Linked DNA regions of Variovorax paradoxus. Each later gene encodes a partner of the first gene's protein in a complex. Links are inferred from orthologs where the notes say so. Each region holds a gene or a part of one and is shown on either strand. Other genes may lie near its edges.

The links.
Region 2: the proteins of rpsG (region 1) and tig are in contact, whole or in part, in a crystal structure (PDB 3GTY), measured with the Thermotoga maritima proteins. The link is inferred for Variovorax paradoxus from one-to-one orthologs. Residues at the interface, in WP_004081843.1 of Thermotoga maritima: Lys34, Lys52, Lys55, Glu59, Arg62, Gln63, Glu66, Asn67, Lys69, Val71, Arg95, Ala109, Lys110, Lys111, Gly112, Arg113, Pro114, Glu117, Glu121, Ile124, Ala125, Tyr127, Asn128, Asn129, Thr130, Gly131, Lys135, Asp139, Arg142, Met143; in WP_004081061.1 of Thermotoga maritima: Glu122, Val124, Val129, Leu130, Tyr133, Glu188, Gly259, Ile262, Tyr263, Glu266, Ser270, Glu273, Gln274, Glu277, Arg308, Gln311, Ile312, Ser315, Tyr316, Glu325, Arg329, Arg336, Leu363, Phe366, Trp367, Arg373, Leu377, Arg381, Leu384, Glu387.

Annotation. Positions count from the first base shown.
Region 1 is NZ_CP046622.1:5,178,099-5,181,187, reverse strand. The notes cover bases 126-2,899. They hold rpsG (30S ribosomal protein S7), read left to right. Parts: upstream 126-1,162; coding sequence 1,163-1,636; downstream 1,637-2,899. Other genes in these bases: fusA (elongation factor G), read left to right, coding at 1,733-2,899; rpsL (30S ribosomal protein S12), read left to right, coding at 635-1,012; GOQ09_RS24180 (D-alanyl-D-alanine carboxypeptidase family protein), read left to right, coding at 126-464. Outside these bases: more of GOQ09_RS24180, read left to right, coding at 1-125; more of fusA, read left to right, coding at 2,900-3,089.
Region 2 is NZ_CP046622.1:3,322,374-3,325,638, reverse strand. What follows is about bases 33-2,982. They hold tig (trigger factor), read left to right. Parts: upstream 33-824; coding sequence 825-2,141; downstream 2,142-2,982. Other genes in these bases: clpP (ATP-dependent Clp endopeptidase proteolytic subunit ClpP), read left to right, coding at 2,266-2,874; GOQ09_RS15450 (efflux RND transporter permease subunit), read left to right, coding at 33-589. Outside these bases: more of GOQ09_RS15450, read left to right, coding at 1-32; ATP-dependent Clp protease ATP-binding subunit ClpX, read left to right, coding at 2,995-3,265. UniProt on the Bacillus subtilis protein: Involved in protein export. Acts as a chaperone by maintaining the newly synthesized protein in an open conformation. Functions as a peptidyl-prolyl cis-trans isomerase.

The DNA.
Region 1 (3,089 bases):
ATTGCATGATTGCCACGGCCAAGCGCGACTTTCCCAACCTGACCGGCGGCCGCCGCCTGCTGTCGATCGTGCTGGGCACTTCGGGTGAGACCGTGCGCGCCAACGAGTCGCAAAAACTGCTGAACTGGGGCTACACCGCCTACGACGCCGTTCGCCTGTTCGATGCCGGCCAGCCGGCTGCCACGCCGGCGGTCTGGAAGGGCAAGGCCAATACCCTCAAGCTTGGCCGGCCCGAAGCCATCGTGGTTGCGGTACCAGCCGGTACCGCCAGCAAGATCAAGACCCAGGTGGCGCGCCCCGAGCCACTGGTGGCGCCGTTCACCAAGTTCCAGCCTGTGGGCTCGCTCAAGGTGACCCTGGACGACCAGCCCCTGGCCGACGTTCCGCTGGTGGCGCTGGAAGGCGTCGAGCAAGCGGGTGTCTTCGGCCGCGCCTGGGACGCCGTGCGGCTCTGGATCAAGTAATTTCGCGCGCCGTCGTGCCATTCATTTGCCGGTAACGGGGGCGACTGCTATACTCGTGGGCTTTTCGGAATTTTCCGAAGGGTTTCACGTTTTCGTTATTCCCGGCCTCCTTGAGTCACGACAAGGGCGGTTTACAGCCAAGGCCGGGTTGTTTTGGGACTAATTCATTCATGCCAACCATCAATCAACTGGTGCGTCAGGGTCGAACGGTCGAAAAGATCAATTCGAAGAGCCCTGCCATGCAGAACTCGCCGCAACGCCGCGGTGTCTGCACCCGCGTCTACACCACGACGCCAAAGAAGCCCAACTCGGCGCTTCGTAAAGTTGCCAAGGTCCGTCTGACCAATGGCTTCGAAGTCATTTCCTACATCGGCGGCGAAGGCCACAACCTGCAAGAACACAGCGTCGTGCTGGTTCGCGGCGGTCGCGTCAAGGACTTGCCCGGTGTTCGCTACCACATCGTGCGCGGTTCGCTCGACTTGCAAGGCGTGAAAGACCGCAAGCAGTCGCGCTCCAAGTACGGCGCCAAGCGCCCCAAGAAGGCTTAAGCCTTCCTGTCGTCAAAAAACAAGCGGTGTTCGGTTGCCTTGGCGGGCACATCGAACGAAGTGACCCACTGTCGGGTCGAGTAAGTGAGAGTCCGGAATGGCTCTCGCGGTGCCGGAAGCGGCGCCAACTGAAGCAAAGAGGTTAGTAACATGCCACGTCGTCGCGAAGTCCCCAAACGTGAAATCCTGCCGGATCCCAAGTACGGCAATGTCGAACTGTCGAAATTCATGAACGTGATCATGGAAGGCGGCAAGAAGGCGGTAGCCGAGCGCATCATTTATGGCGCGCTCGACTTCATCGAAAAGAAGAACCCCGACAAGGACCCGCTCGAAGCTTTCACCGTTGCCATCAACAACGTGAAGCCGATGGTCGAAGTCAAGTCGCGCCGCGTTGGCGGTGCCAACTACCAGGTGCCGGTCGAAGTGCGTCCGGTGCGCCGTCTGGCGCTCTCGATGCGCTGGATCAAGGAAGCCGCTCGCAAGCGCGGCGAAAAGTCGATGGCCCTGCGTTTGGCCAACGAACTGATGGAAGCCACCGAAGGCCGTGGCGGCGCCATGAAGAAGCGCGACGAAGTGCACCGCATGGCAGAAGCCAACCGGGCTTTCAGCCACTTCCGCTTCTAAAAATCAAACTTCGCTTGGGCGTTGGGTATTGAGTGTCGGGCGACGTCGCCCGTGCTCAAGGCCCAGCGCTCAACGCATTTAACCCGAAAGTAAATCATGTCCCGCAAGACCCCCATCGAGCGCTACCGCAACATCGGCATCTCCGCGCACATCGACGCCGGCAAGACCACGACGACCGAGCGCATCCTGTTCTACACCGGCGTGAACCACAAGATCGGTGAAGTGCACGATGGCGCCGCCACGATGGACTGGATGGAGCAAGAGCAAGAGCGTGGCATCACGATCACCTCGGCTGCGACCACCTGCTTCTGGAAGGGCATGGCCCAGAATTTCCCCGAGCACCGCATCAACATCATCGACACCCCCGGCCACGTGGACTTCACCATTGAAGTCGAGCGCTCGATGCGCGTGCTGGACGGTGCCGTGATGGTGTACGACGCCGTTGGCGGCGTGCAGCCCCAGTCGGAAACCGTCTGGCGCCAGGCCAACAAGTACAAGGTGCCCCGCCTCGCGTTCGTCAACAAGATGGACCGCACCGGTGCGAACTTCCTGCGCGTTCGCCAGATGATGATCGACCGCCTGAAGGCCAACCCCGTCGTGATCCAGATCCCGATCGGCGCCGAAGACAAGTTCCAGGGCATCGTCGACCTCGTGAAGATGAAGGCCATCATCTGGGACGAAGACAAGGGTGTGACCTTCACCTACGGCGAGATCCCGGCCGACCTGGTCGACGTCTGCAACGAGTACCACGAGAAGCTGGTCGAAGCCGCCGCCGAAGCCAGCGAAGAGCTGATGAACAAGTACCTCGAAGGCGAGAAGCTCTCCGAGGAAGAAATCAAGAAGGCCATTCGCCAACGCACCATCGCCGGTGAAATCCAGCCAATGCTGTGCGGCTCGGCCTTCAAGAACAAGGGCGTGCAAGCCATGCTCGACGCGGTCATCGAATACATGCCCGCACCGACCGACATTCCCCCGGTTGCCGGCACCGACGAAAGCGAAGCACCGGTGGTGCGCAAGGCCGACGACGAAGAGAAGTTCTCGGCGCTCGCGTTCAAGCTGATGACCGATCCGTTCGTGGGCCAGCTGACCTTCGTGCGCGTTTATTCGGGCGTGCTCTCCAAGGGCGACAGCGTCTACAACCCGGTGCGCGGCAAGAAAGAGCGTATCGGCCGTATCGTGCAAATGCACGCGAACAACCGCGAAGAAGTCAGCGAAATCCGCGCCGGCGACATCGCCGCGTGCGTGGGCCTGAAGGAAGTGACCACGGGCGAAACCCTGTGCGATCCGGATGCCGTCGTGACGCTGGAGCGCATGGTGTTCCCGGAATCGGTGATCTCGCAGGCCGTCGAGCCCAAGACCAAGGCCGACCAGGAAAAGATGGGTATCGCCCTGCAGCGCCTCGCGCAGGAAGACCCCTCGTTCCGCGTCAAGACCGACGAAGAATCGGGCCAGA
Region 2 (3,265 bases), 1.9 Mb from region 1 along the record:
ACTCGAGGCCGGCTGGCATGCGGCGGGCGAGGGCGCCTACCGTATCGAGGTGGCGGGCGCCGTCGAGGAAAGCAGCAAGGGCTCGGCTTCCATCGTCGCAGGCGTGCCGATCATGCTATTCCTGGTGTTCACGCTGCTGATGCTGCAACTGCACAGCTTCAGCCGTTCGCTGCTGGTGTTCATTACCGGCCCTATGGGCATTGCCGGCGTTGCCGGGGCGCTGCTGTTGCTGAACCGGCCGTTCGGCTTCGTTGCGCTGCTGGGCGTGATTGCGCTGATGGGCATGATCCAGCGCAATGCGGTGATCCTGATCGACCAGATCGAGAGCGACCGCGCGGCGGGCGTGCCTGCCTGGGACGCCATTGTCGAGTCGGCCGTGCGGCGCCTGCGCCCCATCGTGCTGACCGCTGCGGCGGCCGTGCTGGCGATGATTCCGCTCTCCCGCAGCGTGTTCTGGGGGCCGATGGCCGTTGCCATCATGGGCGGGTTGATCGTGGCCACCGTATTGACCCTGCTGGCGCTGCCGGCAATGTATGCGGCTGCATTCCGCGTCAAGCGGGAGCCGAAAGAGGGTCTGATTAGCGCTTAAAATACGCGGTTGACCGATTTCAGGCGGACGGTCTTTGGGCGGCGGGTATTCGACATCGGCGATATCGAATACCTGTGGCACCAAGGCCGTCCGCCTTTGCATTCACCTGAAAAATTTGGCAAGCGCGGGTGGCGAAATTGGTAGACGCACCAGGTTTAGGTCCTGACGTTCGCAAGAACGTGCCGGTTCGAGTCCGGCCCCGCGCACCAGCCACACCCCTCACAAGGAAGACACCATGACCGTGACCGTTGAAACTCTCGAGAAGCTCGAACGCAAGATCACGCTGACCCTGCCGGTCGGCACCATCCAGTCCGAAGTCGATTCGCGCCTCAAGAAGCTCGCGCGCACCGTCAAGATGGATGGCTTTCGTCCCGGCAAGGTGCCAATGAACGTCGTGGCCCAGCGCTACGGCTATTCGGTCCACTACGAAGTCATGAACGACAAGGTCGGTGAGGCTTTCTCGCAAGCCGCCAACGAAGCCAAGCTGCGCGTGGCCGGCCAACCCCGCATTACCGAGAAGGAAGAGTCGCCCGAAGGCCAGCTCGCCTTCGACGCGGTGTTCGAGGTGTTCCCCGAAGTCAAGATCAAGGACCTGTCGGGTGCCGAAGTCGAGAAGCTCTCGGCCGAAGTGGGCGACGACGCCATCGACAAGACGCTCGACATCCTGCGCAAGCAGCGCCGCACCTTCGCGCAGCGCGCACAAGACGCCGTGGCGCAAGACAACGACCGCGTGACGGTCGACTTCGAAGGCAAGATCGACGGCGAGACCTTCCAGGGTGGCAAGGCCGAAGACTTCCAGTTCATCGTCGGCGAAGGCCAGATGCTGAAGGAATTCGAAGACGCGGTGCGCGGCATGAAGGCCGGCGACAGCCGCACCTTCCCGCTTTCGTTCCCGGCCGACTACCATGGCAAGGACGTGGCCGGCAAGCAAGCCGACTTCATGGTCACCGTGAAGAAGATCGAGGCTTCGCACCTGCCTGAAGTCAACGAACAGCTCGCCAAGTCGCTCGGCATTGCCGAAGCCACGGTGGAAGGCCTGCGCGCCGATATCAAGAAGAACCTCGAGCGCGAAGTCAAGTTCCGCCTGCTGGCCCGCAACAAGAACGCCGTGATGGACGCGCTGGTGGCCAACGCCGAGCTCGACCTGCCCAACGCCAGCGTGCAGTCCGAAGTGAACCGCATGATCGAAGGCGCCCGCGCCGAGCTCAAGCAGCGCGGCATCAAGGACGCCGACAAGGCTCCGATTCCCGAAGAAGTGTTCCGCCCGCAAGCCGAGCGCCGTGTGCGCCTGGGCCTGGTGGTGGCCGAACTGGTGCGTGCCAACAACCTGCAGGCCAAGCCCGAGCAGATCAAGGCCCACATCGACGAGCTGGCCGCCAGCTATGAAAAGCCGGCCGACGTCGTGCGCTGGTATTTCAGCGACAACAACCGCCTGGCCGAAGTCGAGGCGGTCGTCATCGAAAACAACGTGACCGAATTCGTGCTCAGCAAGGCCAAGGTCAACGAAAAGTCGGTGTCGTTCGACGAACTGATGGCTCAGCAGCAAGGCTAAGCGCCGGCCTGCGCCGCCGCCCGCAACGCCAATGGGGCTTGTGCTTTACGGCACGAGCCCCATTTCACTCAGGCGTACAGTTAAATTCGAACAGCGAACGAACCCTTTTCCGGAGAGCAAATCAATGAGCGCACAGGATACCAAGGCCCTCGGCATGATCCCGATGGTCATCGAGCAGTCGGGTCGCGGCGAGCGGTCTTACGACATTTATTCGCGTCTCCTCAAGGAGCGCATCATTTTCCTGGTGGGCGAAGTGAACGACCAGACGGCCAACCTCGTTGTGGCGCAGCTGCTGTTCCTCGAGAGCGAGAATCCGGACAAGGATATTTCGTTCTACATCAATTCCCCGGGCGGCAGCGTGAGCGCCGGCATGGCGATTTACGACACCATGCAGTTCATCAAGCCCGACGTTTCCACCATGTGCATCGGCTTTGCGGCCAGCATGGGCGCCTTTTTGCTGGCGGCTGGCGAAAAGGGCAAGCGTTTCTCGCTGCCCAATTCGAAGATCATGATCCACCAGGTGCTCGGCGGCGCGCGCGGCCAGGCCACGGACATCGAAATCCATGCCCGCGACATCCTGCGCACCAAGGACCAGATGAACCGCATCCTGGCCGACCGCACCGGCCAGCCGCTGGAAAAAGTCAAGTCGGACACCGAACGCGACTATTTCCTGACAGCCGACGAAGCCAAGGATTACGGCCTGGTCGACCAGGTCATTGCAAAGCGCAGCTGATCAACCAGCCCGCGCCACGGCGCCGGTGGCGCCAAAAAGGCAAAGACGGCGTTTTCCCCACGGGAAACGCCGTTTTTGTTTAGTTATCATTGTCCTACCCCGTTAACGAGGCACCTGTCCATGGCCGAAAAAAAAGGCTCTTCCAGCGAAAAAACGCTTTATTGCTCGTTCTGCGGCAAGAGCCAGCATGAGGTCAAAAAGCTGATCGCGGGCCCTTCGGTCTTCATCTGCGACGAGTGCATCGACCTTTGCAACGAAATCATCCGCGACGAGCTCCCGGCCGGTGAAGAGGCGCGCGAGGCGCGCAGCGACCTGCCCACGCCGTTGGAGATCAAGACCAACCTCGACAACTACGTGATCGGCCAGGAGCCGGCCAAGCGCATGCTGTCGG